Regions from separate parts of the Cupriavidus sp. SIMBA_020 genome, predicted to be linked through region 2. Evidence: riboswitches for the same ligand, from Rfam matches in the RefSeq annotation. Region 2 holds a riboswitch; each other region holds the start of a gene.
The links. Region 2 has a riboswitch for cobalamin ahead of SB751_RS08920 (HoxN/HupN/NixA family nickel/cobalt transporter). Riboswitches for the same ligand answer to the same signal wherever they lie in the genome.

Region 1: it holds a riboswitch for cobalamin, as region 2 does, so the genes downstream of both, SB751_RS05765 (TonB-dependent receptor plug domain-containing protein) here and SB751_RS08920 (HoxN/HupN/NixA family nickel/cobalt transporter) in region 2, are expected to answer to the same signal.
Region 3: it holds a riboswitch for cobalamin, as region 2 does, so the genes downstream of both, SB751_RS12810 (TonB-dependent receptor) here and SB751_RS08920 (HoxN/HupN/NixA family nickel/cobalt transporter) in region 2, are expected to answer to the same signal.

Annotation. Positions count from the first base shown of each region.
Region 1 covers NZ_JAWRWU010000002.1:341,404-343,662, reverse strand. The annotation lists gene SB751_RS05765 (TonB-dependent receptor plug domain-containing protein) at 1-1,075, opposite strand, end outside; cobalamin riboswitch at 1,153-1,416, opposite strand; gene SB751_RS05760 (hypothetical protein) at 1,619-1,954, shown strand; gene SB751_RS05755 (cell division protein ZapA) at 1,951-2,259, shown strand, end outside.
Region 2 covers NZ_JAWRWU010000003.1:452,370-454,628, forward strand. The annotation lists gene SB751_RS08915 (T6SS immunity protein Tli4 family protein) at 1-168, shown strand, start outside; gene SB751_RS08920 (HoxN/HupN/NixA family nickel/cobalt transporter) at 165-1,301, opposite strand; cobalamin riboswitch at 1,336-1,593, opposite strand; gene clsB (cardiolipin synthase ClsB) at 1,800-2,259, shown strand, end outside.
Region 3 covers NZ_JAWRWU010000005.1:314,392-316,650, reverse strand. The annotation lists gene SB751_RS12810 (TonB-dependent receptor) at 1-1,280, opposite strand, end outside; cobalamin riboswitch at 1,424-1,665, opposite strand; gene SB751_RS12805 (GH36-type glycosyl hydrolase domain-containing protein) at 1,707-2,259, opposite strand, start outside.

The DNA of each region.
Region 1 (2,259 bases), on a different contig from region 2:
TCTGCCAGTTGAACTGGCGGGAACGGGTGCTGAACAGGCTGTCGAACAGGCCGTTCTTGCTGGTTTCGGCGCGGTCCTCGCTCTGGGCGACCTTGAAATGGGTGCGCCAGTCGGGCAGCAGCCTGCCGTTGACGAAGGCGGACAGCGTGTACAGCTCGCTATCCATGCGCAGGTCGTCGGTCGGCTTGCCGCTGGCGCTGTCGTACGAGAGCTGGCTGTTGGCGTAGTACGCGGCCACGCCGGCGTCCCAGTCCTGGCTGAACTTGTGCTTCACCTGGCCGGAGACGCTCTTGTTCTCGTACGGGTTGTCGGCCGGGTTCGGGCCGATGCCCTGCCGGGCGCGCGTGGGGTTGTCGCGATTCCATGCCGCGGCGTCGATCGACGAATAGCCGTCGGTCTTGAAGATCGAACCGGTGACGTTGAACGAGGTATCGCCCACCTGCCCGCCATAGCCGACGGTGCCCTGGCGCGTGTTGTTGCTGCCGTACCCCACCGAAGCATTGGCCGCCGGGGCCTGGCCGGCGCCGCTCTTGGTGAAGATCTGCACCACGCCGCCGATGGCGTCGGAGCCATACAGGGCCGAGACGTTGCCGCGCACCACCTCGATATGGTCGATCTGGTCCGGCAGGATATTGGCGAGCTGCGCGGTGCCGCCGCTGGCGCCGGCAATGCGCACGCCATCCACCAGGATCAGCACCTGGTTGGAATTGGCGCCGCGCATGAACAGCGTGGTGTTGGCGCCCATGCCGCCCGTGGTGGCAAATTCCACGCCCGCCTGGCCGCGCAGCAGCGAGCGCAGGTCCGGCGCCTGGGCATTGACGATGTCTTCCTGGGTGACCACCGTGGTGTGCGGCAGCGCCTCGGTCACGGCCTGCGCGGTGCGCGAGGCGGTGACGACGACCGGGGCGAGCGTCTGGCCGGGGGCGGTGTCGCTGGCCTCCGGCGCGGTTTGCGCGTGGACCATGGCGGGCAGGGAAACGGACGAGAAAACAGCGATGGCCGCCAGGATGGCGGGCACGAGCGGGCGGACCGGCGGCTGTGTCGCGGCGGTCGGCCTGTGGAGCGAGGAACGCATGTTGCTGGATGGATGGAAGCACGGCCGGGCCCGTTCCCCCGCGGGCCATATGGCGAAGTGGCGCGCCGCCGTGTGGAGCGGTGCGCCCGCGTTCAGGCCGGTATCCGGGCTGACGACATCAGGCCGGCCGCCTTCCCGATCGGTGGATCCCCGTCACATGGCGGGGTGGATCAGTGGCATGCTGGCAGGCCCTTGCGCGGCGCATGGCGCGTGCGCGGTCGCTTACCGTTGCGGGGGCAGCACAGGTTGGCCCAGCGCGCGGCGCGCCCCGGACTCCCTGTTTCCCGTTGAACTGCGGCCCTGTGGGCAGGGTCGCGAGCACCTGGAACGTGCGCGAGTGTAGGCAGTTTCACCGGGGCCGTCAATCTGGCGGACGTGGTGCGGAACCGTCCACTCCGGGGCCGGTTACCCGCATGTTGCGTGACGATCGATGCAACTTCCTGGCGACGCTGCAGTCAGAAACGTCTCGTTGACAACGTGGCCGATCCGGCATCGGCTAGAATCCCGAAACCTGACCCACAATCCATCGGACAGACAGGCACTATGCTCAACGAACTCGAACAACTGGCCGCCAAGATCGGGCGCGTGCTGCATCATGCAGACACCCTGGCGGCGGAAAACCAGCGGCTGCGCGCGGAGATCGACCGCCTGCGGGCCGAGGCGAGCCAGTTGCGCACGGACCGCGAAGCCATGGCGGCCGACCGCGAACTGCTCAATATCAAGATCGAGGAAGCCCAGCTGCGCATCCAGTCGATCCTGGACAAGCTGCCCACGGCCAGCGATGCGCGCCAGCTCGATTTGCTGGGTGAAGGCGCCCCGGCCACCGGCACCGACCCCGATGCCAGCGGCGCGCACCCCGCCCCCGGAGAACACGCATGAGCAACAAGCAAGTCGAAGTGAACATCGCGGGGCAGCCCTACCGCTTCGCCATCGCGCCGGACAATGAAGCCGCGCTGCTGGAAGCCGTGGCGCTGGTGGACAACCAGATGAACAAGCTCAAGGGCAACGTCTCCGCCAAGGGCGTGGAGCGCGTGGCCGTGATGGCCGCCATCAGCATTGCCTCGGACCTGCTGGCCATGCGCCGCAAGCAGGAAGAGGACGGGCAGATTCCCGTGGACGCCGTGCGGGCCCGCATCCGCGAGCTGAACGAGCGCGCCGACGAGGCACTGCGGCAGTACGCGCAC
Region 2 (2,259 bases):
CTGTTCCGGCTGGAGATCGGCGCGACGGATGGCAGTCCGGACACGCCCTATTTTGCGCTGACGATGCGCAATCTCCCCTCAACGCCGGCCGCTTTCACCGAAGCCCAGGCACTGGCCCTCTGGGACGCCGTATCGAAAACCCTCCGCCCCCGCCCGAATGCCTTCTAGCCAACCTTCACGTCGATCTTGTCATACCCCTTGATCCGATACACCGCCATGGACACCAGCCAGCTCACCACGAACACGCCGATGATCACGTAGCCGAGCATGCCGAACTGCTCGCCGATGCCGGTGATCCAGTCCCACGGCTGGCCGGTCAGCTCCAGCTTGCGCGCGATCAGTGACAGCGCCTGGATGCCGCCGATCACCACCGCCACGAGGATCGAGACCAGCGTGATGGTCATGTTGTAGTACAGCTTGCGGATGGGGCGCGTGAAGGCCCAACCGTAGGCGCGCAGCATCAGCACGCCGTCTGTGGTATCGACCAGCGACATGCCGACCGTGAACAGCACCGGAAAGACCATCACGCTCCAGTACGAGATGCCCTGCGCCGCCTGCCCGGCTGCGATGCCGAACAGCGCCACCTCCGTGGCGGTGTCGAAGCCGATGCCGAACAGGAAGCCCATCGGATACAGGTGCCAGCTGCGCGAGGTCATGCGGAACAGCGGGCGGAACAGCCGCGCCACCACGCCGTGGCCGGACAGCATCAGGTCCAGGTCCTGGGCGGCGAGGGTGCCGCCGCGCCGGACCTTGCGGAAGGCGCGCCACACCGAGCGCAGGATCAACAGGTTGAAGAAGGCCAGCAGGAACAGGAACGTGGCCGAGACGCTCGTGCCGATCAGCCCGCCCACGTCCTGCATCTCACCGAAGTGCGATTGCAGGAACACGGCGGCGAAGGCGACCCCGATGGACATCAGTGTCACCACCGACGAATGCCCGAGCGAGAAGAAGAAGCCCACGGAGATCGGATAGCGACCCTCCTGCATCAGCTTGCGCGTGACGTTGTCGATGGCCGCGATGTGGTCGGCATCCACGGCGTGGCGCAGCCCCAGCGTATAGGCCAGCACCGCCGACGCCATGAGGACCGGCTGGTGGCGGAACGCGATCCAGGCCCACAGCCATGCCACGACGTTGGCGAGGATCAGGAACGCGTAGAGCGCGGTGACCTTGCGCCGGCTGTCGGCGGGCTGGTCATCGAAAATGCTGGCGAGGAAGGCGAGAAAGGCGGCAGAGGCGCGCAGCCCGGTGACGGCGGCCGGGCGCGAGCGGCCATGGGAATGCGCAGACGGATGGTGTGTCATCGATAAGCCGGGCGACCCCGCCCGTGCAACAGGGGTGACGATGATGACCACAGGCCGGTATCCGGGCTTGCAGGGCGGGAGGCTGGCTCCCCGGTTTCGCCGCCTTCCCGCGCCTGCCGTGGCGGCGTGGCGCAGTGACTGCCGGTCCGTGGACCGGCATGGCGATTCCTGACCTGCTGACCGTTGCGGGGGCAGCACAGGCTTTGCCATCGGGCGGATCTCCCGGACCATGGCGCACCTGTTTCCCGTTTAACCCGCGCAAGGCGCGGGCACCTGCAATCGCTCGCGGCAGGCAAAACCTGTGCCGCAGGCGCGGATTCTACGGGTTGCGGCGCCGCATGGAAAGTGACGTCCCCTGCAGCGCCCAAATTGCAGCGGCAGGTAGGCGCGCCCGGTAATCGCTGCAACGATCTGGCCACTTTCGGGTGCGGAAGGCTTGTCTGGCAAGCCGCGACGCGCACTGGCGGCGGCAGGCACCGTTCGTGCTTGGTGCCAGAGATGGGCCCCACATGGACGACCGGAAACCAGCTCCGCCTACTCGAAAACGGGGAGGAATACTTCCCGCGGGTACTGGCGGCCATCGCAGGTGCGCAGCGGAGCGTGCTGCTGGAGACCTTCATCCTGTTTGATGACGAGGTCGGCCAGCCGCTGCGCGACGCGCTGATCGCGGCGGCGCGCCGGGGCGTCAGCGTGGCGTTGACTGTCGACGGCTTCGGCTCGGCCGATCTGTCGCCCGCGTTCCTTTCCGGGCTGGTGGAGGCGGGCGTGGTTGTCCGTCTGTTCTCGCCCCGCCGGCGGCTGGTCGGCATGCGTACCAACCTGTTCCGGCGCCTGCACCGCAAGCTTGTTGCCGTGGATGCCAGCGTGGCCTTCGTCGGCGGCATTAACGTCTCGGTACAGCACCTGATCGATTCCGGCCCGCTGGCCAAGCAGGACTACGCGGTCGAGGTACGCGGCC
Region 3 (2,259 bases), on a different contig from region 2:
GACCACTGCGGCGTGAAGGCGATACGGTGCTCGCCGAACAGCGCGTACTGCGTGGTGTTGCTGCGGAAGCGTGGCGACGTGACGATGCCCGGCGGGCTGAAGAACAGGCCCGGATCGAAATCGCGCGCCGGCACGGTGGACGTGCCGCCGTAGGGCGAGTTGTTCGAGTGGGTGAAGTGGATCTTGTTGACGTCAAAGCCGACCGTCGTGGTGTTGTCGAGCCCGAACAGCTTGCTGCGCACCGTCAGGTCGGCGCGGTTGCCCACCTGCTCCTGGTCGTGCAGGATCTCCAGATAGTCCCCGCGCCGCACCTGCGAGGTGGCCGGCAGAAAGGTATAGGTCTCGCTGTTCCGCCAGTGGCGGTGGCTGGTCAGGTAATAGAACTGGTTGCGCACCGTCACCCGGTCATTCGGCGTCCATTCGGCATTCAGGCGCGTCCAGCGGTCGCGATAGCTGATCTCGGCATCGCCAACGTTGTAGTTCTTCTTGCGCAGCGAGCGGTCCAGGCTGCCATTGACCAGCGGCGTGCCGAGGTATTGCTGCGGATGCTGGGTGCCGTCGTCATAGGACAGCGTCAGGTTGAAGTCTGGATTCACGTCCAGCCGCACCGACGCCGACACCATCAGGTTGTTGGCATCGCCCCGATCCACCCAGCCAGCCGTCCGGTTGTAGGCCGTGGCAAAGCGGTACGACAGGTTGTCGTTGACCTTGCCGCCACTGTCGAAGGCCACGCGCGCGGTCTTCTCCGTGCCGCCCGTGATCTGGAGTTCGTTCTCGATCGGGCCGCGGATCGGCTTCTTCTGCACCACGTTCACCACGCCGCCGATGGCCCCCTCGCCATACATGACCGATGCGGGGCCGCGCAGCACCTCGATGCGGTCTACCGACCACGTATCGAACGGGAAGGTCACCGTGCCGGAGGCCACGTACATGCGCGTGCCGTCCAGCAGCTGCATGACCGAGCCCTGGCCGGCGAAGCCGCGCGCGGTCAGCGCGGTGCCGCCGTTGCCCGGGGACGGATTGCCGGTGATGCCGGTGGCGCGGGTCACCGCCTCGCGCACGCTCTGGTCGCCCCGCGCGCGGATGGTCTCGCCGTCGAGCACTTCTACGCTGGCCGGTGTCTCCAGCGGCGTCAGACCCATTCGGCTGCCCGTGTACTCGGGTTTCGAGAGCGCCATGCCGGGATAGGCGGCGTCGCTGACAACCACCGGCGGCAGTGACCTGTCATGCGATTCGGAGGTTTCCTGGGCGAATGCGCAGGGAAGATTCAGGCCGGCCATGGCACCGAGCGACACAGCCAGGACACGTGGCCGACGCCCCCGTGCGGAACGTGACGAAGGCTGGGCCGGACGCGGGCGGCCAGCGGAATGCGCGAACATGTTGTATTTCATCGTGAAGCCGGACGACCCCGCCCGTGCAAGAGATTTCGATGATGACAACAGGCCGGTATCCGGGCTGACAGGTGGGAGCGTGCGCACCCGGGAATCCGTCGCCTTCCCACGCCATGAACATCGCGCAGTGGCCGCCGATCCGATGGATTGGCATGACAGTTCCCGAACCTGCTTACCGTTGCGGGGGCAGCACAGGCTTGGTCGCGGCTGGGCGACGCACCTGTTTCCCGTTTAACCCACGAAAATCGCGGGCACCTGCAATCACGGTCGGCACCAGGAAAGTGCCGCAGTGTGCATTCTACGCGTAAGCGGGGGTCAGGCAGCGAGACGCAGAACCAGACGATGCTCCCCGTCCTCAACACGCACGCGCACCGCGCCGTTGACACAGGGGACGGACAAGTCATCGAGCATCGCGGTACACACCGCATCGCCGGCCCCCCCCCGCTCGACGCGAATGTCGAAATGGGCGGCACCGAGCGTGACGGTGGCCTGGAACCCCGGCCAGCTTGCCGGAATCCGTGGCGCAACAAGCAGCCAGGCACCCTCCCGCCGGATGCCGAGGATGCCTTCGATGCCTGCCCGCACCATCCATCCCGCCGCCCCGGTGTACCACGTCCAGCCGCCGCGGCCGACGTGGGGGGCCACCGAATAGACGTCGGCCGCCACCACATAGGGCTCCACCTTGTAGCGATCCGCCGCCGCCGGCGTCAGCGCGTGGTGGATGGGGTTGAGCATCGAGAACAGTTCGACGGCAGTGTCCGCGTCGCCCAGTTCCGCAAAGGCCAGCATGCTCCACATCGCGGCGTGACTGTACTGGCCGCCGTTCTCCCGGACACCGGGCGGGTAGGCCTTGAGATAGCCGGGGTCA